Regions from separate parts of the Teredinibacter turnerae T7901 genome, predicted to be linked through region 3. Evidence: predicted binding sites of a transcription regulator. Region 3 holds the regulator's gene; each other region holds the start of a gene.
What was found. Region 3 encodes sigma-54, which starts transcription at its own class of promoters, with help from an activator protein. Its sites were predicted from a motif close to TGGCACANNNNTTGCNNT; they were not measured.
Positions count from the first base shown of each region.

Region 1: a site for sigma-54 is predicted at 6,089-6,106, ahead of nifE (nitrogenase iron-molybdenum cofactor biosynthesis protein NifE). Genes of this name have one in related genera too.
Region 2: a site for sigma-54 is predicted at 2,592-2,609, ahead of puuE (allantoinase PuuE). Genes of this name have one in related genera too.

Region 1 covers NC_012997.1:1,622,819-1,631,092, reverse strand. The annotation lists gene TERTU_RS07020 (hypothetical protein) at 299-664, opposite strand; gene TERTU_RS07015 (hypothetical protein) at 664-1,173, opposite strand; gene TERTU_RS07010 (2Fe-2S ferredoxin) at 1,205-1,525, opposite strand; gene fdxB (ferredoxin III, nif-specific) at 1,704-2,009, opposite strand; gene TERTU_RS07000 (CCE_0567 family metalloprotein) at 2,042-2,248, opposite strand; gene TERTU_RS06995 (NifX-associated nitrogen fixation protein) at 2,282-2,752, opposite strand; gene TERTU_RS06990 (NifB/NifX family molybdenum-iron cluster-binding protein) at 2,770-3,237, opposite strand; gene nifN (nitrogenase iron-molybdenum cofactor biosynthesis protein NifN) at 3,240-4,625, opposite strand; gene nifE (nitrogenase iron-molybdenum cofactor biosynthesis protein NifE) at 4,629-6,044, opposite strand; gene TERTU_RS06975 (hypothetical protein) at 6,201-6,455, opposite strand; gene TERTU_RS06970 (NifB/NifX family molybdenum-iron cluster-binding protein) at 6,458-6,931, opposite strand; gene TERTU_RS06965 (hypothetical protein) at 7,244-7,570, shown strand; gene TERTU_RS06960 (hypothetical protein) at 7,873-8,274, shown strand, end outside.
Region 2 covers NC_012997.1:2,092,767-2,101,040, reverse strand. The annotation lists gene TERTU_RS08980 (TonB-dependent siderophore receptor) at 1-784, opposite strand, end outside; gene TERTU_RS08975 (amidohydrolase family protein) at 1,061-2,470, opposite strand; gene puuE (allantoinase PuuE) at 2,677-3,660, shown strand; gene TERTU_RS08965 (DUF1330 domain-containing protein) at 3,660-3,956, shown strand; gene TERTU_RS08960 (uracil-xanthine permease family protein) at 4,141-5,553, opposite strand; gene TERTU_RS08955 (DUF4089 domain-containing protein) at 6,289-6,510, shown strand; gene TERTU_RS08950 (AtzE family amidohydrolase) at 6,507-7,898, shown strand; gene TERTU_RS08945 (cupin-like domain-containing protein) at 8,137-8,274, opposite strand, start outside.
Region 3 covers NC_012997.1:4,214,897-4,223,170, reverse strand. The annotation lists gene TERTU_RS16965 (YhdP family phospholipid transporter) at 1-218, shown strand, start outside; gene TERTU_RS16960 (carbon-nitrogen hydrolase family protein) at 211-1,119, shown strand; gene yjgA (ribosome biogenesis factor YjgA) at 1,298-1,834, opposite strand; gene mgtE (magnesium transporter) at 1,882-3,246, opposite strand; gene TERTU_RS16945 (HPr family phosphocarrier protein) at 3,375-3,644, opposite strand; gene rapZ (RNase adapter RapZ) at 3,657-4,535, opposite strand; gene TERTU_RS16935 (PTS sugar transporter subunit IIA) at 4,615-5,067, opposite strand; gene TERTU_RS16930 (RNA polymerase factor sigma-54) at 5,217-6,752, opposite strand; gene lptB (LPS export ABC transporter ATP-binding protein) at 6,956-7,681, opposite strand; gene lptA (lipopolysaccharide transport periplasmic protein LptA) at 7,687-8,271, opposite strand; gene lptC (LPS export ABC transporter periplasmic protein LptC) at 8,268-8,274, opposite strand, start outside.

The sequences.
Region 1 (8,274 bases), 2.6 Mb from region 3:
CACTCAAAATCTCAAATACACCGTAAACGGGTTTTGTAACTTACAACTGGTTTTTTCCACCAGCGCACACGAACACTGCCATGGTGATTTTGTGAGGAACAGTAAAAAAGAAATAGTGTGTCAGCCCAGTAGCTTGGTCATCCGAAACAACGACAAGCTCGAGGCAATACCGTCACCGAACAGCCAGCGGTTTTTTTGTCCTAACAGAACCACTTAACTAAATCGCAAAGCTAGTTAAAAGACAATTTGAAGAAGACAGGAATGACCCGAAAATTCCAATTCGGGTCGAGAGAAGTATTCAGAGAGCAGGTAACAAACGCAACTCGCTTGCCAGCGCTCCGGACTTACCCCAAGCCGTAGTTGCTTCTATAAACCATTGCGGTTTACTGGGATGCGGCTGAACCACATCATATTCTGCGTATGCCTGACCGTTCTCGTGCACGATAACACTGCCAATCAACTGACCGTTAACAAGCCATTCACCTGATAGCGACTCGGAACTATCGAACGGATCTTTTTTTAGCTCCGTGCGAGTAAAAGCCGCTGGCTCTGCAGGAAGCTTGTCTTGCAAGCCTACAGCGTCTAGAGCACCACGTAGCGCTTGCCAAATTTCACACACGACAGGCCAATCTCGCTGCAGCCGCTCGGTAATAAGATCAGACACTAATCATCCTCATCAAAAAAGGAAGACGCGATAGTGAAATAGGCGTAGCCGCCGATTTCATCACTCGTATCCAGTTCCAAAAGTTTTTTCAATACTGAATACGCCGCAAGCACTCTTCCTCGGCGCAAACGACAAACGCCCAGCGCTTTCAAGCTAAAAAGGTAAAGCCGTTCAGCTCCCGCCTTTTTATGCCATGCTGCAGAGTCATTATTCAACCGACGATAATTTCGGTCAAAACCCGCCAACTTGGCAGCTTGTCGCATCGCACCCCACACAGCAGCTTCTGCCTTGTTGTACTCGGCGGCGACAAAATAAAATTTGTAGAGCGCAATATGTGTGTCCGGCTCATCCGGCCAGGCGAGGCGCGCCTTCAATAAAGTCGCTTCGCGCTGTGGAAAATCCCCCGACGCCAACGCTTGATCCAAGACTAATTGAAGTTGCGCTGGGGTACTGGGTGAAAAAAAAGCTCGCTCGTCCCGAAAAGCCAAAACACTTGCTGACGTGTTCATTATAGTTAACCTGTGGATTATTTAGTGCGCATTACCAGAGTTCAGCTGGTGCGACTTTATCTGCATACACTTCACCACCAAGAATATGCTGCTCGATGATTTTTGGCACATCATCCGGTTCGACCCAGCCATACATAACGCCGCTCGGATAAACCAAAACATTGGCCCCGGCTTGACATGGCCCCAAGCAGCCTGTCTGTGTCAGCGCGACATTTTGTAAGTTGCGCTGAATAAGCTGTTGAGAAAATGCGTTAAATACTGCTTCCGAACCGCGTTCCCCACAGCTCCCCCGGGGATGGCCCGGCGGGCGCTTTTGCATACAGATAAAAATATGATGGTCTGGTTTAGGCATAGCTGTACCCCAAGTCTGGTTTCAATAGTAATTAAAATCGATAGCTGAATCGTCGAGGCTCGGCAGAAAGAATTGCCAAAATATCTGAACCAATATTTCGGTCCCTTATCTCGCCTGCCGCTGACGATTCAGTCTGGCTCACACTGGTCCACGGACTATTCTATGGACTCAATCTAAGCTAAGCCGCCATTGGCTCATGTGTATGGCAGTTTTTCGGACAGACTCTGGAGCACGACTTACAGCCAATACAGTCCATTTCGTTTTTAATAGCCATGACCTTCATTTCATCATCGTCATCATAATCTTCGTCGTCATCCATATCTTCGACGAGATCGGCCCGGTCCACCAGCTCAAATACGTCGCGCGGGCACACCTTGTAGCAACGGCCACAACCTATGCAGGTCGATGCATTTAAAGCGGTAACGAACTCCGGCGTCCATTCCTCGCCGCCACGGGTGCGACTAATCATCACTTCATCAGACATAGTTTTTACCTCCGCCGACACGGCGATTGTAGTCAGGCGCTAGCCTCATCAAGTTTTGCTTGCGCAGCTTTCCAGTCTTCGCAGGCCGCGATAGTACTCTGTGCAAGCTCGGTTAAACGGTTGTAATCCGTCCACAACGTATCTTCCACCACATCGTGAATTTGAGACGCCCAATCGGTTGCGATACGTTTTTTCTTTTTCACATCTTTATTGAGGGCTTTCAACTCGTCTTCGTTCACGTTTATTCCTCCTAGCAAAAACCGTTTTTCAATTTACAGTTTTGCAACTTCTTTAAATTGTGTTACTAGTTCTACAGCTTTAGATATTAGCTTTTCTGCGTCTTCGATCAGCTTCTCTGGTGTTTCAAAACCGAAGCGATGTACGTCACGCAACGTTTTATCGAGCGCCACCAGTTTGCCGACAACGATCATCGCGCGCCCAAAGCCTTCATGAGTCAAGTTGATAACCGGTACCGCCATAATGCCCGTTTCTTTTTCGATCATCTGCGCAAGCCCGTTGTAAAACGCTTTAACGCGAGATATGGTTGTTTCGTCAGGGTCGCCAACAACCGGAATTTCGCGGCGGCGTGCTTTAGTCAGAATCATTGGGTCCAATACCTTGGCGTCGCTCCAGGTATCGTAGGTCCCATAACTGTCAACAGCGCGAAGCTGGACAATCATTTGCTTGAGAAATGGATGCTCTAAAACGGCAGATCCTTCTTCGAGTACGGCTTCTTCGCTCATAAAATCACCTTTAACGTTTATGTGTCCTGATGTCCTTCCATGGAGCTACAATCGCCCATGGATTTTTGTCTGTTTATCGCTCGCGCCAACCAGCTGCTGGGCCCTTCTTGCAACTCCCGTTGAAACGCTTTGATCAACGCTTTTATCGGCGTGTCTTCAACCACTTTCAACGGTTGAACCTGCGACTCCAATAGCTGACGGATGGCCGAAGCGCCGCAGGCACGACAATAGACTGCAATGCAATCCTGCAGAAACTCTAATTTTGCTATCAACTTATCGTCAACTTGGTTATCTTCGATCCCGCCAAATTCAGCGATACTTTCGATATGCGAACCGTCCGGCGTTATGTTGTAAATCACAAACGAACGCGAAGAACCAAAGTGTTGGTTCACGAATTCACCGTCGTCAGTAGCAAAGGCGATTTTTAAACCTATTGCTTCGTCACGGCTGCCAACAACGCTAAATCGTCGCGTTAATTGCGTCACCGTTAGTGCCTCGCATCAATTTCTTCGTCGATCTTTTGCGCTAGTACCGAATGATACGGCTGCATGCCGTGGTGATGTTCAACCAAAAGATTCGCCACATCAAACAGGGTTTGCTGTGTTCCTCTGTAGCCGAACCAACACCGCTGAAAACCGCCGATAAGATCATATTGTGGGAAACCGATTCTCAAAATCGGTATACCAAGTCGTTTTGCGCTCTCGACCGCATGGCTATTCCCAAAAAATATTTGAGCGCCGTTTTTCTCAGCCATAAGCTCTGCGTCTTCAAGGTCGCCGATTTTAATTTCTGCGATAGCGCTATCGTTCAGAGCGCTATTTTTGGACGCCATTTTCGCAGGAACAACTGCCGCCACTGTGCTGGCGCCCATTGACGCCATCAGTTCGCTAAAGCCCAGCAACAAATCCGGGTCTGAGGCAATAGCGACCTTTGAGTCGCCAATCATAAAATGCGTATCCAACATCGCATCTTGCAATTGTGCACGATGACGTTGCCACTTAACCGGAACCTCGCCATCACTGATGTTTGCAAGAGTCATAAGCCATTCGTCGACAACTTCGAGCCCCATAAGGTGGCCAAAGCGAAAATCCGGCACATCTGTTCGAGCCTTCAAGGCATCTGCCGCCGCACTCAGGCTTTTCCCAACCACCAGCGTCGCAGCCGATTCCCCTGCTATCTTGAACTCGTTAATTGTGGTTCCACCAGTGGTGAGAGAGCTGAATTCGCTTTTTTCCAGATGCCCATCGAGAGATGCGGACAGGTCGGGAATCATCAGCGGACGCAAGCCGAAACTTTCAATCGAGTCAACCACGTACTCAAGGTCGCCCGGCGTTAAATTGCCACCGCACAACACGTTAACCTGTTTTTTGCGCAAACCCACGCGTGATTTATCTTCTGGAACGAGGTTTTCGATAATCGCTTTTACTGCCAGTGAAAAGCCACTTTCAAAGCTTCCTGAAAAGTCAGGTGTGTTCACAGGTACTACGGCCACATCGGCAAATTGTGGATACCGACGACGAAACTCGCCGGTCGCACGCTGAATATCACAGCCCTGCGTCTCTGCCAGACCCGTCGTCACCAAGCCGATCACATCGGGCGAATTCTTCTCTGCGATTGTTTTCAGCGCCTCGACGATATTATCGTCTGCGCCCATCACCGAGCTCACCTGATCCATCGCTGTCGTTTGCAAAGGAATCGGTTCGCGGAAATGTCGTACGAAAAACACCTTTGCAAAGGCGGTGCAACCCTGGGAGCCGTGCATCAACGGCATTGCCTTATTAAGCCCTAGAAAAGCCAAGGCACCGCCAACGGTCTGACTGGTTTTTAACGGACTGACTGATAGGGCTTTTTTTCGCTTAGTCAAATCGGCCATGGATCACCCGTTTACGGTTAGGGGGGTTGCCAGTGTTTGCGCGGAAGACTCCCATGGTGCTGGCTTTCTCACCGCTTGCCACACCGGATTTTCCAGAGTCAGGCATAGTTGTCTTACCAGTTCGACCATACCGTCATAACCGGCGTAAGCGAATTCCCGCTCCTGGTTAATATCCAAAAATGGAATCTTCGCTTTCAACGCGGTGTACATGTTGCGGCCGCCGGCAATCAATATATCGGCCTTATAGTCTGCGACCGTCTGTAACAAGACTTTTGGGCTGCCTTCGTCGAGCATTTTCACATCGTCGCCCATCAGTTCTCGAATCCGGGCCTTATCTTCTTCGGTAGATTTTTTGGTGCCGGTTGCAACAACCTGCATACCTAAATCCTGTAGCGCAGAAATTACAGACCAGGACTTAACACCACCGGTGTACAACAATACACGCTTGCCAGCCAGCCTTGGCCTCCAGGCCGCAAGAGCATCTCGAATTTTCGCCTCTTCGCGCACGATCAATTGTTCTGTGCGCTCGGTAAGGTCATCGTCGCCAATCAAGCGTGCGATGTCGCGTAACGACTGAGAAGTATCCGTAATTCCGTAAAAGCTGCCTTCAAACCAGGGGGTACCCCAATTATTCTCCAGTTTTCGGGCTACATTTAGCATGGCTTTCGAGCAGACCATCATGTTGGCTTCTGCGCGATGCATGGTTTGCACTTCGCGAAACCGTGCGTCCCCGGACAAGGTGCATAGTACACGCAATCCCAGCTCATCAAATAACGGCAACACGTGCCAGAATTCGCCGGCGATGTTGTACTCGCCGATCAAATTGATGTCGTGTATTTTAAGATCCGGTCTCGTCGGGTGTTTTGGCTGAGGATCTGGTTCGCGTGTACCAACCACATATTTCAACATCGCCTCGCCAGCAATACGGTTACCGAGATTTTTAGTGCCGTAAAAGCCCGCAGCATCAACGGGAACTACTGGCACACCGAACCGCTGCTCAGCCTCTTTACAAATTGCATCTACATCATCACCGACCAATGCAGGAACACAGGTGTTGTAAACAAAAACGGCTGGAGGGTTGTAGTCTTCTACCGCTTGCTTAATTGAGTGAAACAAGCGCTTTTCTCCGCGCCCCATCACAACGTCCTGCTCGGTTAAGTCGGTGGTCATACCGATACGGTACAGGTCAGGACCGCTTGAGCGAGTCCCCCTGTTATCCCAGGAGCTGCCGGCACAAGCGATTGGACCGTGGACTATATGCGCTACGTCTGCGATTGGCAGCAATGCGATTTGCGCGCCATCAAAAGCACATCCACCCGCAGCAGAGCCGGGTTTTGGCTTCGCGCAACCCGATTTTTCTTTCTTGTTGTGGCTACAGGCTGGCTCGTCCAGTAATTCTGCGATTTCGTTAGCTTTCATATACAGCAACCCCGTGCCCATTAAACTGTTGAGTTATCTGGCTATTTGCAATCCGCGTTCCAGCGTGCAAGCCATTGATATTACTAAAATTATTATTTTATTATGTCGTGATTGCGACATAGCTCTGCGACGTAAGGTTAGGTTAGATACACTCAGTTAATCGCTGTCACCCCAGAGGTACTCATCAATTTCACGCATCAGGTAGGCGTTGGTATTAAAATTTTTTGCTACGGACTCCGCCTCTTCCTGGCTGTATCCGTGTAAATTAAAACTCGCTACGCCTGCTGGTTGATTCTCATAGAACAACTGCACACGCATATTCCAATAGCCTGCGTTTTTTTCATGACTACATAACGTGATGCATGCTTTCAAATCACCCTCGAGCTGGGTGATGTAGTTAAACCCATCCATCTCTAACCCCAATCTTCGTCGTCCGCGTCATCAAAACGCGATGCTCCGGCCGTCTGTTTTTGTTTTTGTTTCATGACATTGGCCAACCAGAATTCCGGCTCGCCATCAAGTTGCGTCTGTAGCTCTTCAATTAATTCATCTACATCTGGTCCACCTGTAACCTTCTTCGGTGTTATACCTAAACTCACCAGTTGACGTGTTGCTGAACCCCCTATAGAACCGCAGTAGACGACATCGCTTCCTACCAACCACTGTAACTTTGGCTTCAATTTATCCTCATTGCCGTCTTTTGCTTCACGCGCGAACTTTTTACTCGCGATGAGTGTTGCTGCATCGGCAGTGACATCGTAAACAAAAAATCCTTGCGCCGAGCCAAAATGCTGGTCAACCATATCCCCTTCCAGTGAGGCAAACGCAACAATCAAATTAGCTCCCTGAGGCAGATGCTCCGCAACACAATCAATGTTCTCGTTCATAGATCACCTCGTAGTGAATTTTTACTATTGCCAAAGACGGGGTTTAGCAAAAAACAATCCATTGTAAAAACACCCGACCTAACGCACTATTCCATTGAATTTTAACGATTTATTTTAATACCCATGTTTCGTCTTGCAGTTGATGTTGTGTGGTTGTAGCAAAGCAGACAACCTTGACGGCGTTATTGGGCATGCTATTTGAAAACGCCTCTTAACACCGATTTGAATCGTCCCAATAAAGCGCGCGGTTCACATAATTGGGACTAGAGAAATAGTTCAACACCCTACTGACGTCTGTTATTTCCTGTGCTCATGAATTTTTTTACGCTGGATAGAGACCCGACCATCAAGCAACTGCTGATCTCGCTGGACAGTGAACTGTCTGGCGTAGCGCCTTGTGTGGACACGGATTTCGCGACTGATTCAAAGGCGATCTTTTTACGCCACAGGGATAACGCAGGTATGTGTGCCTATATTTACACCCTTGGCCAGCGAGATAATCGGTACGGCGTACAACTGGAGTTCCCACCGGAAAATGGGCCCGTGTTGGCCATGGAAACCTATGAGAATATTGGTTACAAAACACTCAAAGATATACTCATGGTACATCTTGATTTAGGGGAAACCGGATTTCGCTAGAGTAATTAGTGAACTCACTTTCCGCCGTCGAAAAATTAGAAGCACACATATTCAAAACGTCGGTCTAAAGCAACACTAACTAAATTTCATGAATGGATATAATTTTCTGCATTAATGCAAAACACACCAATCAGGGCAATACTTTTGTATCCGCCAGGATGATTATCGCCTAAAGAATAGTATTGGTTGGGAACTGGCATAGGAACGCAAGTTTAGCGCCCCAAACGTTCATTGCTTGCCATTCTGAGACTATTTTTATACTGACGTAGTTTAAAAAAGCTAAGCGAAATAAAAAATACCATATGCCTAACTCTCAAGACACCCTCATCTCTCGCCCAAAAACCGCTGCGATGCGATTTGTGATTTATCACATACACCCGGTCAGCGCGCGCCTACGAGTACTAAAAACGACATCCAATCAGCTATGCTTCCCAAAGCAGCTTCCCGCACTGGCCGAATTGATTGAGCAACCACGAGAAAGTACGAAAGTATCAATACACCCCGGCGTTTATGTGCACGAATGCTGCAACGAGATGCAAATCCCAGAAAATGCTGTGGCAATCACCAAGCACCTAAGACTGTGGGTAGATGTTCCGGGTGGTCCAGCGCCAATTTATTTTTTACAAGTCACCACACCGCAACCTTTCAAAATAGGAAAGGCCACCGAGTGGATGGAGTTTGCTGACTGCTTTTGCCTCATACCG
Region 2 (8,274 bases), 2.1 Mb from region 3:
CGTACTCGTGGTACATACCACCGAACTCAAGGCGGTGCGCGCTGTTAATGTCGAGGTTGAAAGACGCCTGAAAAATATTCTGGTCGGTCTGCGTATTATCGTAATAGCTGCCGGAATTCTCGGTCTGGAAAAGTGCATAATATCCAAAACCTTTACCCGCGATCTTACCTGGACCACCGACTTCGGTAGTAAGAACGTTTTGATCCCAACTGCCGCGCTCTACTTTAATTTCGCCTGTTGGCGACTCGAGGTATTGCCCAGTTTCCGCACGTGCAGACTTAGGCACAAAGTTGATATAACCACCAATTTTAGATGGCCCCATAATCGGAGTTGATGGACCGCGGACGATATCGATGCGGTCTGTCGCACCCAAAGGTGTAGGGTAGTTACCTGGGTTGTCCAGGCGACGCATACCGCGGAAATAAACTTCACCAGCGGTGCCACGTACATCCAGTGCACCGGCGACGCCAAAGAACGATTGGGTAAAGGCACCAGGTGACGCCACTACCAGATCATCGATATCAGAAATATTGAGACCGTCAATCATTTCCGAGCTGATAGAACTTACCGCGCGAGGCGTTTCCAACAGTGTTTTGCCGAACCCGAATACTGAGTCTACAGGCTCAGTAGGCAGTAGGCCCAGATCGTCCTCGACTTCACCCTCAGCGGTATAGGTTTCCAGTTCGACCGCTTCATCTTCTTGCGCCCAGGTCGCCTGAACCGCAAAAACGCCCAAAGATGCGCTAACCGCGCACGACAAAAAATTCTTCTTAAATTGGTGCATATCCAACTATCCCCAAGTCAAATAAATCGGCCCAAAAAACGGGCTCTGTACATAGCCGGAAGGGCTTGAGCAATCGGTGTGCCAACAAGCTGTCCAAATGGTCAGGTTTTCAAAAAACGAGAATAGTTCCTTTATTTTCAATAAGTTAAAAATTATCTTGGTTGACCTAATGGTCAAAATCCGTTTTTAGCGACCATAAAAAAGGGCCCGCAGGCCCAAAGTTAGTGCTTTTTAAAAACAAGCGTTTATGTGTGCACCAAATTAATTAAAGCCCCGCTACGGCGTAGAGCACAATTCGTAGTGATTACAGATAAATCCTCGCATTGGCGGCTTACTTGACAATACCCGCTGACTACCTTTTTGGAACTGCTGGGCGAATTTATCCATTTTTTTCTGATAGTCGTGCACCAATTTCGTCTTTAGCTCGTCATTCATAAATCCGTATTTGAGCGAGTTTAGCCCTAGCGTTTGCAATTCACTCCAGGACAAATTGAACTCCTTGACAGCCACAAAAAATTCATCTGTCAGGTTCGAGTCCCACATCCCACGATCGTCTGTTGATAGGGCAACCGGCACATCTGTGCGCAATAACTCTGGGAAGGGATGCTTGCTGTAATCGTCCACATATTCCAACAATAAATTACTGATGAGATTCACTTCGACCATATAATTGCTATGCCGCATCAATAGATAGGTGTCCGGATCAGTAAGTAAATTGACGCCGTGGCCTATCCGGTTTGCACCGAGTAACAGTGTGTTACGAATATGCTTGTTGGGCTCGTCCACCTCTCCCGCGTGAATGGACAGATCAATGCCCGGGTATTGCGCCCGCAATTTTCGCAATGTTGGCAAAAACCGCAGCGGGTGCCCCTTATCGTTGTCTTCCCGGCCAACCATATCAATGGCTACATACATATCCCGGTGCGCATCGACGAACGCGTACATCTGCGCAAGCCGCTCTTCAGCGTTGGGGGCGAACCGCAACAATGCGTATTGGAACTTCACTGTTACACCAGATTCCACAGCATCTTTCTGCTGAAGACGTTCTTTGTAATAGCGGTACACTTCTTCAGCGTCAATCAAACTGCCGTCCGGACGCATACCCACCGGTGAGCAGTCGATTTCCAGGTACATTAATCCTTCACGGCCAAAAGCCTGCATATTGCGCACGAGAATCTCCGCCAGTACATAGTGGTTCATGTATAGCTCGTTCAAGCGCTGCCAGTGAGTTTGGAAAAATTCGTCGCGCCCTTCATGCGCAGAATCCAACTTAAGGCTATTAAGCCATCCAGCCTTTTGCTCTGCGCTCATATCCTGCAGGCGAACGTACTCTGACTGCTCGCAGGCCGAGAGTTTCTTGTACGTGGATTCCTGAATGTTTTTGAAATACAACAAGTAGGGGTTACCACCAAATTCATTGCCGCCGTAACCTGCGCAATTATTGATTTTGATCTTGGTGTAATAAATATAGCCTCGCTTCTCCTGTGCGAGTGCCAGTTCCAGCCACCACTCGGGAAACCCGGCACCGCTGAGGTGGTTGTGCAAATCGCCGCCTTTAGGCATGGCATACAGGAAATGGTACAGATCTTTGTCGGTCGCCGTCTTTTTAAAGCTTTCGAACCAGTCTCCCTCGGCACGAACACTGCTGCCTACCAATAACAGAGCAATAATAAAAAATTTGTACATAATGCGTTCTCGAAAATATATGTTCGCAACTCTTAATATGTGAGTGTAATACGTAAGTGAAAATACTGCGTGAGTGAATAGTGTATAAAAAGTTAGCCGGACGCAATCATAATGCCAACTTTGGCATAATTCTTGTTCTCGTCTGATCTACTGGATTCATTTTTAAAACTGCCATAGCAAACTGTCAGCTGAGGATTCAGGAAAAAATGATACAGACAGCCGAAAATATTTTTCTAATCGCAGAGGCACCTTTAGTGACAGAGCAGATAGTAAAAGAACAGACACCCTATCCACGCGACCTTATTGGCTACGGTGCGCAAACCCCCACCAATCCCTGGCCCAACAATGCCAAGATTGCGGTGCAGTTTGTCATAAATTATGAGGAAGGGGCGGAAAATTGTGTGCTCCACGGCGACGAAAATTCAGAAACATTTTTGTCAGAAATTATTGGAGCCCGGGCCTACCCCGCGCGTCACATGAGTATGGAATCCCTTTACGAATACGGCAGCCGCGCCGGATTTTGGCGGCTGCACCGCTTGTTTACCGAGTATCAACTGCCCGTTACGGTATACGGTGTAGCGATGGCGCTTGCACGCAACCCCGACGCCGTAGCGGCGATGAAAGACGCCGAGTGGGAAATTGCCAGTCATGGTTTGCGCTGGATAGATCATCAATTCATGCCAATTGATGAGGAGCGCGAGCAAATAGCCGAAGCGATTAGACTGCACACCGAAGTCACGGGAAAGCGTCCGCAAGGCTGGTACACCGGTCGCGACAGCCCGAACACGCGCGCTCTGGTACTGGAGGCAGGAGGATTTCTATACGATTCCGACAGCTATGCCGACGACCTACCCTACTGGGTGAATACCGAAAGCCAGCCTCACCTGGTAATTCCCTATACGCTGGATACTAACGATATGCGCTTTGCCGCACCGCAGGGATTTAATTCAGGCGATCAGTTTTTTACCTATTTAAGGGATGCGTTCGACGTACTCTATGAGGAAGGTGCCAGTGCTCCGAAGATGCTGAACGTGGGTTTGCACTGCAGAATTGTCGGCCGCCCAGCGCGAATGAAATCGCTGCAACGTTTTATTGAACATATACTGCAGCACGACGATGTATGGATTTGCCGCCGTATTGATATCGCACAGCACTGGCATACCCATTTCTACCCAGAGATTACCCCTTAATGAGCGCGTACATTATTGTCGATATCGCTATTAAAAATGAAACCGAATATAAAAAGTATATCGCTGCAATTACACCATCTGTGACTCAGTACGGCGGGCGTTATTTGGTACGGGGCGGCAATCCAGAAACACTGGATGGGAGCTGGCAAAGCTCGCGTATGGTCGTTATGGAATATCCCGATCGGGCTACCGCGGTCGCCTGGCTGGAAGCGGCGGAGCTCGCCCCGATTCACCAGATGCGCAGAGACAACGCTCACTATTGCAATATGATCGTCTGCGATGGTGTGCCTGGGTGAATAGTATGCCTGTTTAGATTGTACACACTATTCCCGATTTGGAATGACCCGCCCTCTTACTCCGCGCCGTTAATTATTACTGCAATTCTCGTTCGGGCTTGCAGGCCGAGGGTTTGGTCAGCTACCGGGGTTTAGTTAAGGCGCCGGGAAATAATTGCCTCGTAACCCGAAAGATAAATAATTTTTATTGCGCACCCTCAGACAACACATCTTGTGCTTCGCCCGCGTGCTGATTACCAGACGACTCCGTATCACTGAGTGTCGGTTTGGTTCGGAACAGCTCTAAAACGAACGCGCATATCGCACCGGTTGATATGGGAAACTGCAAAAAGCTTTTGAGCCATTGCGGTAAAAATGAGATGAGTGGCACTACAACTGAGCAAACAAGACCGAAAATAACAGCTGCTGTCACCAGAGGCCAGTTGCGGACTCTCCCATCACCACCGCTAACAATCATCAAGCCGGACATAAAAACCATAATAAACATCAGCAGCGTCGCACCAGACAGCACGGCCGCAGGCATGATGACGAAAAACCCACCGACAATTGGAAATAGGCCGAGCACGACCAACATGACAGCAACAAAACGGCCCACGTAAGGACTACAGACACCGGTCAGCCGAATAACACCGTTATTTTGGCTAAACGTTGTATTTGGAAAGGTACAGAAGATCGCAGCAATAAAGGAGTTTAGTGCGTCGCCACTTAAACCGCCACGCACACGGCGCCAGAACGCGCGATTGTTAATGGCCAGGCCGGAGAGCTTCGAGGTTGCGGTAAGGTCGCCCAAGGATTCCGTAGCAGAAATTAAATACACCGGCATCAGTACCAGAAAGGTGGTCAAATCAAAACTTAGCGGGAATTGCGTTACGCTCGGCACGAACACATTCGGCATGGCATTGAGTGGTGCTGTGTCAACCATTCCCAATGTCCAAGCAACGCCAAACCCAACAAACAGACCTATCGTGATGCTGGTCATTCGCAACAGCGCATTTCCAGTTCGCACCAGAATTAACGTAATCACAAACACGAGCAACGCTAAACCTAACACCCACCAGCCTGGATACAACTCGACTCGAGTGTAATCGCCATATAAATTCTTAAGCGTGGTCCATACCAGTGAAATACCTATGAGGGCCACCGCAGTTCCAGATACATTGCTCGTAATCCAGCGCCGCAAATGCTCGACAAACTGAACTAACACAAGCATACACAAGGCGCACACACCGCTGGTTCCCAGCACTGCACCCAGCGCCTCTGCCGAGCTAGCGCCGTTTAATAGCGTGTAGTATGAGAAGATCAGCGGGCCAATGAACGTAAAACTCGTGCCCTGAATACTCAGCAGCCCGGAACCAATCGGGCCCACCCTACTCACTTGAATTAAAGTCGCGACACCTGAAATGACCAGAGAAGAACTTACCAGATAGGCGGTGTCTACCGGAGAGAGCTTCATCCCCAGCGCAATGATCAGGGGGGCCGTGACTATGCCGCCAAATACAGCGAGTACATGCTGCAGCGAGGCAAGCAGCGTTTTACCTGCAGATGGTCGATCGTTGAGGCCCACGAGCATGGGAACATTCAACCGAGAATCGGACATGAAATACCTATACACCCAAGTTAGGGAGTCGATTTAATAAAAGTGTCTAAATGTAAATAAAGCGCAAGCGCCATGGTTAGACGGCTCTGTAGACAGAGCAATTTCGGTGCCCGCTTGTTACCAACGGTCATATTCGCTATTACTCAACAACTCAGCACAAAAAACATACGCTAAACAACGCCCCTTTTCGAATACGAGCAAAATTTTTTCATTCGCTCGAGGATAAAAACGGCGCCAAACTACTCGAACGACCAGGCGGTAAAAAATTTTCGTTTCACAAACACCCCTGGCGCAACAAGAAGCGAACCAAATGCGGTCACGAAAAAACACACTGCCCCATAAAGGGGCTAAGCCCGTTGATAAAGCGCGTTTTATTCAGGCCATTAACATCACACACGCGCCAACCCCAAAAGCTACTGCTATTTATGCAAACAAAGAAACACCCTTTTTATTTTTCGCGGTATAAGTTTTGCCATGCAAGTGTATACAGTGCAGAAATGCCGCTTGATATACGCTTGCATTACCGGGCTGTCGGATCAAGATAAAAGACAGATTTGTATATTTTTTAACTTAAATATCGCCAACATTATCAACCGCTTTAGTAGCGCGAAAACCAAGTCAGCTGTGAAATAGGACATTTGCAATCGCCGATCGCAGAGAATTCGGACCCTAAACTGGAGCGGAACTAACCTGCTTATTCTCCGCGAAAGATGTACCCAAGAGATATAACGACCGATGAAAACCGAAGAAACGCAGCTTCAACACCTGCTTGCTTTAAGTACTGAAATGGGATTAGAGATAAAGGAAGAATGGACCGCTGGTGTCCTCACCCACTTACAAAACGCCAAACGTATGGCGGATATTCTTTATCAAGCGCCCATAGCTAACAACGACCTGGCTTTGGCCAATGTTTTTCGGCCCGATGGGCTTGTCGTATCAGAGGGCAGTAAAAAGTGACGGGACATTTAAATGAAATTCAGGCGTTCTACGCCGAAAATCCACTCAATATTGTACAAAACATAGAGCAACAGCTCGACACTATAGTCCAGATAAATCCGAGCTTGAATGCATTCACGTCGATCTCCCGACGCCGTGCGATCGAAGCCGCAGAACGCCTCACAGAAAAGCAAAACCTCGCCGAAATGCCTCTCGCTGGGGCGACCTTTGCGGTGAAAAACCTGTTTGACATTGCCGGGGAAGTCACCCTGGCGGGAAGCAAATTGAACGAACGCCATAGTCCCGCGAGCCAGGATGCCACACTTATAGAAAGACTGGAGAATGCGGGAGCAATTCTTACGGGTGCACTTAACATGGGCGAATACGCGTACGACTTTACCGGTGAGAATTGTCATCACGGCAATTGTGGCAACCCGTACAAGCTCGATCATATGGCAGGAGGGTCTTCTTCAGGCTCCGCTGCAGCGGTCGCCGCTGGCCTGGTGGACTTTTCATTAGGGTCCGACACTAACGGATCTATTCGAGTACCCGCATCCTTCTGTGGAATATTTGGCCTCAAACCGACTTACGGGCGACTGCCTCGAACCGGGACATTCCCATTTAGCGATAGCCTCGACCACTTAGGCCCACTGGCGCGCAGCACTCAAGATCTCGCTCGCGTATACGATGTATTGCAAGGGTACGATGGAGGTGATCACGCATGCGTAGACCGTCATAGTTCCCACACCGTAAGCCAGTTAAACCTGGGCATACAACATTTGCGCTTTGCACGCCTGGAGGGCTACTTTAACTGTGAGCACTTTCCACAGGCACGTAGCGCTATGGATAAAGTATGTAAAGCCCTGGACGTCCAGGAGGAGATAGTACCAGAAGGTGTCACAGAGGGTCGCTCAGCAGCCTACCTGATTACCAATATCGAGGGCAGCAGCCTACACCTGTCCCGCTTGCAGCAAAATGCGGAAGAATTCGACCCAGACACCCGTGACCGATTTCTCGCCGGTGCAATGCTACCCGCGGCCTGGTACATTCGAGCACAACAGGTTCGCCGCTGGTACCAGGAGAAAATGCTAGCGTTGTTCAAAAATGTAGAAGTACTTATCGCGCCGGCAACGCCCTGTGTAGCGCCAAAGCAAGGTCAAAAAACGCTGAAAATCGCTGGAGAAGAGCAACTGCTGCGGCCAAATCTTGGTTACTTTACACAGCCATTTTCAGCAATTGGCTTACCTAGTATTGTTGTACCCACACAAGATGACGAAACCGGAATGCCTATTGGTATTCAAATCATAGCTGCGCCCTGGCGAGAGGACATTTGCCTGCGTGTTGCAGCCTACTTGGAAGACGCAGGGTTTTGCTTCGTCCCACCGCCTTTGTATTCATCAGCGGCCTAGAACACAGCACAGCCCTCAGGGGTCCCTCAAGCCGAAGCAAACCGGGGCAGGTTAATCCAATCAATAGCATAAAAGGCTAAAACTTGGCCTGCCCTAAAAAACTGACATATGTCGGTCCGCGAAGACACATCCACCGAAGCTGCATGCCCTGCTCAATATTGCAAACGTCCTTTCTTTCAGTACCACCGCTCAGCCAAGTTTCAAAGCACCGGAGTTTTAGCAGCAACCCAAATTGGGGCTAGGAAATATAATTCAGGTAACTTCTATAGTAGCGAAAAAGCTGTTTCTCAGGGATTTGGCCGAAAACACCAAGAAATACCAGAAAATTATAAAACACATTTTTTGCAGGCATTCCCATGGGCATCGCAGCAAAGCT
Region 3 (8,274 bases):
CATCATTGTCAGAATCAACACCTGTGCCAGCGTCTGTGGCAACGCACGAAACTCAGCAGGCGCTGTCCACGTTAAATCCGGTCGTGACGCCTGAGCCGAAAACCGCGGCTACAGCCACAGCACAGGACGCTGATCGGGCTGAACCTGCGCCGGAGGATAAGCTGGAAATCAAATCGACCGACGATCCAACGCCCGCAGCGGAGCCCACCAATGGCTAGGCGGTTTCGCGTCGGTTTGTGCCAGATGGTCAGCCAGCTGGAGGGCGTGGAAACGAATTTCTCCACACTGGAAGGCTTGCTTGGCCGCGCCAGTAAAGCGAACTGTCAGCTTGCCGTTTTACCGGAAAACCTCCTCACGTTTGGGCTTAAAACGCGTTTTACGCGGGATGAGCAAGTGCAATGGCTGGTGCGATTTAGCGCCTTGGCGCGCGCCCACAAACTGTGGCTGGTGGCCGGCAGTATGCCATTGCACGGCTTTAGCTGGGCGGATGGGGATGGAGATGGAGACTGGGAAGTGTCCGCCGATACAATTCGCTGGCACGATGCATCTGAAGACGTAAAGCCCTTCGCGACATGCGTAGTGTTTGATGATCAGGGGCGCATAGCTTCAGCGTATCGCAAAATGCATCTGTTTGATGCTGACGTGAAAGATAACACGGGCGCATACCGTGAATCGGATAGTTTTGCCCGTGGCGACATGCCTGTCGTCTGTGAAACTCCATGGGGCCGGATGGGCGTGGGTATTTGTTACGATTTGAGATTCCCGGAATATTTCCGCGCGTTGCGTCAACAGGGTGCGGATTTTGTGGTACTCCCTTCGGCGTTCACCTGGGCCACCGGGAAGGTGCATTGGGAATTACTGTTGCGCGCTCGCGCAGTGGAAAACCAGATTGTGATGATTGGCGTGAATCAAGGGGGTGAGCACACGCCCCAGCGCAAAACCTGGGGTGATTCCATGGTGGTGAATGGTTGGGGCGAGATTATCGCCCGAGCCGGAGATGACAAGCTATTGGAAGATTCTCAGCTGGGCGAGCACCTGGTGGTTACCCAGGTGGATCTGGATGAGCTGGAGTTGCTGCGCAAAGATATGCCTGTCTGGAATCACCGCCGCTTGCAGTGAGTCTTTAGTGTACTGAAGTGAGTGTACTGAAGTGGGTCTGGTTGCGCAGATTGCGCGCACCCCGTTCACGCCTGGCCCCAGTAAACGGGTCTCTGAGAAGCTACCTTCATCAGCAAGACCCGCACAAGTAAATCCCTGCGTAAGCTCAACCAGGTGTAAGTGCTAAACCGTGCAAGAGCTAAACGGTGCCGTCATCGGCTGCAGCTTCAAAGCAGTCACGTACAAACTTGAATATCTTGCGAGCCGCCGCTGGGGGTTTGTTGTCCATTTTTTCTTTTTCTGCCGCGCGCAATAAGTTACGCAACTGCTGCACCTGACATCCAGGGAACTGGTCGATGAAGGCTTGCAGTGCCTGCTGATCGCCGCTGAGTAGCTGATCCCGCCAGTTTTCGATCTGGTGGTGTTGGCGTGCGGCCAGATGCTGCTTTTCCTGCATCCTTGCAAAGGCTTCTTCAATGGCTTCGCCATCTGCGTCGCGCATCAGTTTGCCAATGTACTGAAAATGCCGCTTGCGTGCACTGCGCTGAGTGATTTTGGGGGCATCATCGATTGCACTGCGGAGCTTGTCGGAGAGTGGCAGCTTGTCCAACTGGGTGGGCGAAAGCTCAATCAACTGGACGCCGAGGTCCTGCAGTGCGGTCATTTCCTTTTTGACCTGTGTTTTACTCTTGGGGAGGTCGTCGTCCTCCCAATCTTCGTCGGAATAATCGTGCATAAAATAACTATCTATGAGTGCTAAAACCCAGATATAACGCTGGGGTACTAGCCGTAAAAGTAGGTTGCCAGGCCGAGAAACGCAAAGAAACCGACCACATCAGTAACGGTTGTAAGGGTAACACCGCCAGCCAGTGCAGGGTCCACCTTGAGGGCTTTGAGGCCGACCGGCAGTAACGCTCCCGCGAGCGCCGCTGTAATTTGGTTGATTACCATGGCGGCGCCGATGATATAGGCAATTTTGATATCTTGAAACCAGAGAGCAGCTATTGCACCCATCACCAGCGCCCAGAGGATGCCGTTGACTATGCCGACACGCACTTCCCTGGACAGCAGCCAGCCCAGGTTACTGGCGCCAATTTGCCCTAGTGCCATACCGCGAATCACCACCGTGAGCGTCTGCGAGCCGGCAACGCCACCCATACTGGCGACAATAGGCATAAGTACCGCCAGTGCCACGACCTTATCAATGGTTTCATCAAACAGGCTAATCACCGAGGAAGCGAGGATTGCGGTGATCAGGTTAATGCCGAGCCAGATTGCCCGGCGTGGAATCGTGCGCGCAGCCGTGGCAAAGGTATCTTCATCCTCATCAAGACCGGCCATGCTCATTAACGAGTGATCGGCCTCTTCCCGGATGACGTCGACCACGTCATCAATGGTAATACGACCCAGCAACTTCCCCTGCTCGTTGACGACGGGGGCGGAAATCCAGTCGTGCTGCTCAAACAGTTTGGCCACGTCTTTATCAGCCATGGCAGCCGGGATAGCGTTAGTGTCGGTGACCATCACCTCGCGGACGGTTACGCTCGGATCGGTGGTAAGCAGCGTGCTCAAGGGCAGCAGGCCGAGGTAGTCGTCCTTGCGATTAACTACAATCAGGGAGTCGGTCGACGGCGGCAGCTCCGGGTGACGGCGCAGGTAGCGCAATACAACATCCAGCGTGAAACGCGGGCGAACGGTGATGGTGTCGGTATTGGTGAGACCGCCGGCGGTGGCCTCGTCATAGGCAATCACTTCCTCTACCCTGGCGCGATCCTGGTCGGTCATGGCTTCCATGACTTCCTGAATCACTTGCTCAGGCAGCTGCTGCAAAATATCGACGACGTCGTCCGTTTCCAGGCCTTCGGTCAGTTCAACCAGTTCCTCAGTGCCCATATTGCGCACGAAATGGCTCTGGATATCGTACGGCAGTTCTTCGAGTACTTCACCGGACACATCCTTGTCGATAAGGTCCCACAGCACGGTTCGCGAAGGGGGCGGGGAGGATGCAATCAAGCGCGCGATTTCCACCGGCCGCAAGCTGCTCAGCATTTGCCGTACCTGGCGGAAGGTACCGCTTTCGAGTAATACCTGCACGCGACCGACCTGTTGGTGGGTGCTGTGTTCGATATTCTCAGCGGCTTGCGGCATACAGTGGCTTCCGTTTTACGGTGGGGTGGAGGGTTGCTACAGAAATTGTAGCTTTTTCAAAGGCTTGAGGAAATAACTTCGGGAAGTTGGCGCGTGTTTAACCTGCTTACAGGCGCTTGCAGCGCAGCCTATTCCTCCTCGTCGAAGCGGTTGTTTATGAGTTCTTTCAGGGCCGTAATGGCTTCAACTTCGTCCGGCCCCTCGGTGATCAATTCAATTTCCGTGCCGATTGAGGCTGCCAGCAGCATGAGCGACATAATGCTTTTCGCATCTGTCGTTTTGCCGTGGGCACTGACCTGAATTCGTGACTCAAACCGATTGGCCAGGGTCGCCAGCTTGCTGGCCGCTCTCGCGTGGAGGCCAAGTTTATTGATGATCTCGAGGGTTCTCTGCTGCATGAAGCTCCCGCATTAGCTGTGTTTCGGGGCGCTGGAATCGGGTATTTGTCGATGCCGCGTCTGAACATTCTTATAGTCGGCTTTGAGCGCTTTTGCGAGTCGTTCACTCATGTAGACCGAACGATGAAAACCACCCGTACAGCCGATAGCGATGGTGAGATAGCTGCGGTTGTTGTTCTCGAACCGAGGAATCCACTTACGCATAAATGTAAGAATGTCGTTATACATCTCCTCCACCTGTTCCTCGCCGTTCAGAAACGCAATTACTTCCGGCGACAGCCCGGACAGTTTGCGCAGTCCGGCATCCCAATAGGGGTTTGGCAAGCACCGCACATCAAAAACGAAATCGGCGTCAACCGGCAGCCCATACTTGAAACCGAACGACTTGAACAGCACCGCCATACCTTCTCGGTCGGAACCGACCACAAGGTATTTAATTGCACTGCGCAGTTCATGCAGGTTGAGCTGCGAGGTGTCTATGGTGACATCGGCGGCATTGGATATGGGCTCGAGAATAATGCGCTCGCGCTCAATGGCTTCATTCAGGTCGGTGAGACCGTCAGAGAGTGGGTGTTTGCGGCGGGTCTCGCTGTACCGTTTGAGGAGCACTTCGCGCGAGCTGTCGAGATAGATAACCTGGTAACTTTCTCGCGGCAATGGCCCCACTTCAATCATCGCCATTAAACGGCTCAGATCGTTGTTGATGTTGCGCGCATCGATACCGATAGCAACCCGTGGCGATGGACGATCAGAGGTGCTTAGCTGCTCGATTAGCGCGGGCAGAAGGTCGACAGGAAGGTTGTCGATGCAGGTGTAGCCTTCATCCTCCAGCAGGTGCAGTGCTGTGGTTTTTCCCGAGCCTGATCTTCCGCTAATAATCAGCAAGCGCATGTTACCTGCCTGTGTACGAGTCGCATGTGATGGAGGAGCGCAGAGCGCGCGAGGGACTAGTTACTTCCCGGTAGAGCCGTCAGTTTACACCAGACGCCACGTTAAACAATTCTTCATCGGTTTTACAGTTGCGAAGGCGCTTCACAAAATCATCCCTTTGCAGGGTTTCTGCGAGTGCGGCAAGGGTTTGCAGGTGCTCGTCTTCGGCGTTTTCCGGTACCAGCATGGCAAATATGAGATCGACTGGCTTGCTGTCTACAGCGTCGAAGTCAATGGCTTCTTCCAGAGTTACGCACGCGCACAAGGTCGCGCCTTCGGTATTGAAGCGGCAGTGGGGTATGGCTATACCGCCGCCAATGCCTGTGGAGCCAAGCCGCTCACGGGCGAAAATATGTTGGAACAATTCAGTTTGGTCGAGGCCAGTGTCGGATTCGCTAAAAATGCCAGCGAGTGTTTCGATCAAGCGTTTTTTACTGCCGCCAGCAATCTTCGCTCGGGTTCGCTTGGCGTTTAGAATGGTAGAAATTTGCATAGCGTTGCGCCCGGTAAAACAGCAGATGTTGGATGTTGCAGGGAGTCAAACGGCGCGCATTCTACCAGTATTAGTTTCAGATCCAAGCCCACTTTAGCCGCAAATTTTATTTGCGGCATCAGACTTTAGACCGGCATTCCCAGATTTTGCTATACCAAACGCTTGCGTTCGTTCGAGGGAGGTATGTTCAGAGACTCGCGATACTTAGCGATGGTGCGGCGTGCGACCTTGATTCCCTGTTCTGCCAATAGCCCTGTAATTTTTGAGTCGCTGAGCGGTTTGCGTGCATTTTCCGCAGCAACTAATTTTTTAATGATAGCGCGAATTGCGGTAGATGAGCACTCGCCGCCGGAATCTGTGGCCACATGGCTGGAGAAAAAGTATTTGAGCTCGAAAATCCCCTGTGGGGTGTGCATGTACTTTTGCGTGGTTACTCGCGAGATCGTCGATTCGTGCATTTCGACAATTTCTGCCACGTCGTGCAATACCATCGGTTTCATGGCTTCCGGGCCGAAATCGAGAAACCCCTGTTGTTTTTCCACGATACAGCTGGCGACTTTCAACAGGGTTTCGTTGCGGCTTTGCAGGCTTTTCAAAAACCAGCGCGCTTCCTGTAAGTTGTCGCGTAGAAAAGTGTTGTCAGCGCTGGAGTCGGCGCGCTTAACCAGTGACGCATAGTCGCTGTTAATGCGTAAACGCGGTGCGATATCCGGGTTGAGTTGCACCATCCAGCGGTTATTTACCTTGTTCACAAACACATCCGGCACCACATACTCTGTGTCGTCGCTGCCAATCTGTTCACCGGGTCGCGGGTTCAATCCCTGGATAACCTGTACCGCCGCCTGTAGTTCGCTTTCTTTCAGTTTTAGCTTGCGCATCAGCTGTTTGAAGTCGCGGCCGCCGAGCAGATCGAGAAACTCGCTGACGAGCGTTTTTGCGTTGCGCACATCTTCGTTGCTGATATCAAGCTGGCTCAGCTGAATGAGCAGGCATTCACGTACGTCCTGGCTGAGAACGCCGGGTGGGTCAAACTGTTGCACCCGGTGGAGTACAGCCACCACTTCGTCCATTTCGAGTTCTTCATGGTGAGGTTCCAGGCCATGAAAAATTTCATCCAGAGTCTGGCCGAGCAGACCGTTGGGTTTTACCGCGTCAATGATGGCTTCGGCGATATCCTTGTCGCGGACTGACATGGGGGTAAGGTTCAGCTGCCACTGCAAGTGATCCTGCAGCGTTTCTGATGTGCCACGTCGGGATTCAAAATCGTAATCGTCGGAGTCGGGTTTTGCGAGTCCGGTGCCGCTCGGGGTGGGGTCGTAGATATCGTCCCAGCTGGTGTCGACCGCAAGGTCAGTGGGAATGTTGTCTTCGTTCCAATCACCGTCGGAGGATGCGTCGGAATTGGACTCCTGGTCGGCGCCATTCGCATCTGCAGCATCGCTTTTGCCGTCGGCGCTGTCCTTGCCATTAAGCTCGTTGCTGGCTGGAGCCTGTTCATTGATACCGCTGTGAGAGTCGTCGCCGCTGAGGTCTTCCTCAACTTCGAGCATAGGGTTTGAATCCAGAGCTTCTTGTATTTCTGCCTGAAGATCGAGCGTGGAGAGCTGAAGAAGCCTGATGGCCTGTTGCAGCTGCGGGGTCATGGTGAGCTGCTGGCCCAGTTTTAACTGGAGGGATTGCTTCATAGTTCGATTTACTGCGTCTGGTTAAAGTGCACTATCAGTTAGTGGCAACTCCTGTGGGGCGCCGGCTTGTATGAGGCTAGTGTATTCCGGCCGCAGTCCAGGTGCAATAAAATCGCATAAAATCAGAAGCAAGTATTATGCCGTGACAAATACAAAAGTCAGTCGTTTGTCAAGAGATTTTGCTGATTATCTGCAGAAAGCGATTAGAGGTGGAAGTGCTGACCGAGATATACTTCGCGCACTTTTTTGTTGTTGAGTACATCATTGGCGCTTCCTTCTGCGATGATGTGGCCTTCCGAGACGATATAGGCTTTCTCACAGATATCCAATGTTTCGCGAACATTGTGATCGGTAATCAACACGCCAATACCGCGATTTTTAAGGTGTTGTACGATCTGCTTAATATCGCTCACTGAAATCGGGTCGACTCCGGCGAAGGGTTCGTCCAAGAGCACAAAATCGGGCTCTGTGGCCAGTGCTCGGGCGATTTCAACACGCCGCCGCTCGCCGCCTGACAGCGCCATTCCAAGGCTGTTGCGAATGTGGCCAATGTGAAACTCTTCCAGCAGTTTTTCCATCGCCTCACGGCGTTGGTTGCGGCTCAACTCTTTGCGGGTCTCAAGAATCGCAAGAATATTATCCTGAACTGTTAACTTGCGAAATACCGACGCTTCCTGGGGCAGATACCCAAGGCCTGCGCGCGCGCGCTCGTGCATTGGCAGGTGAGTAACGCGCTTGTCGCCAATCTGGATATCGCCATGATCGGCTTTAATGATGCCCGCGATCATATAAAAACAGGTTGTTTTACCCGCGCCGTTGGGGCCGAGCAGGCCCACGATCTGGCCACTGTCCACAGACAGGGATACATCGATGACGACCTTGCGGCCTTTGTAACTTTTGGCGAGGTGTTGGGCACTCAGTTGCTGCATAAATACTAGGGCCTGTTGGAGCTTTTGTTATTGTCGGCGGGCTGTTCGTCTTCTTTGCTCAATGCTTTTGGCGGGATCACCATGCGAACCCGGCGATCGTCGCCTTCCGCATCAGCTTTACCACCAGCGCGTACCACTGCTTTTTTTACATCGTACTCAATGCGATTGCCGCTTAGGCTGGTGCCCTCCTGACGGAAAGCCGCATTGTCGAGGAGGATCAGGGTTTCGCTGGTGATCTGATATTCCATGCGGTTAGCACGCGCGGTCACAGGCTCCTGGCCGGGCTTGGGCACCTGGCTTAAACGCGCTGGCGTGCCGGTAGCGACCACGCGGGAATAGGTATCTTTGCGGCCATAAATCACGACTTTTTCCGCACGAATTTTCATGCTGCCTTGCTCGACAATAACGCTGCCTGCATAGGTGGTGGTGCCGTTCAGGTCATCGAGCTCTGCGGAGTCGGCAGAGATGCTGAGATCTTGCAGTCTATCGTCCGGCAGGGCATCGGCTGGCATTGCCGTACAAGCCAGCATGGCGGCGCAGAGCAGGGAGCGCCCAGGTAGCACGGCGCAAAAAGTTGACAGGGGTTTCATTCG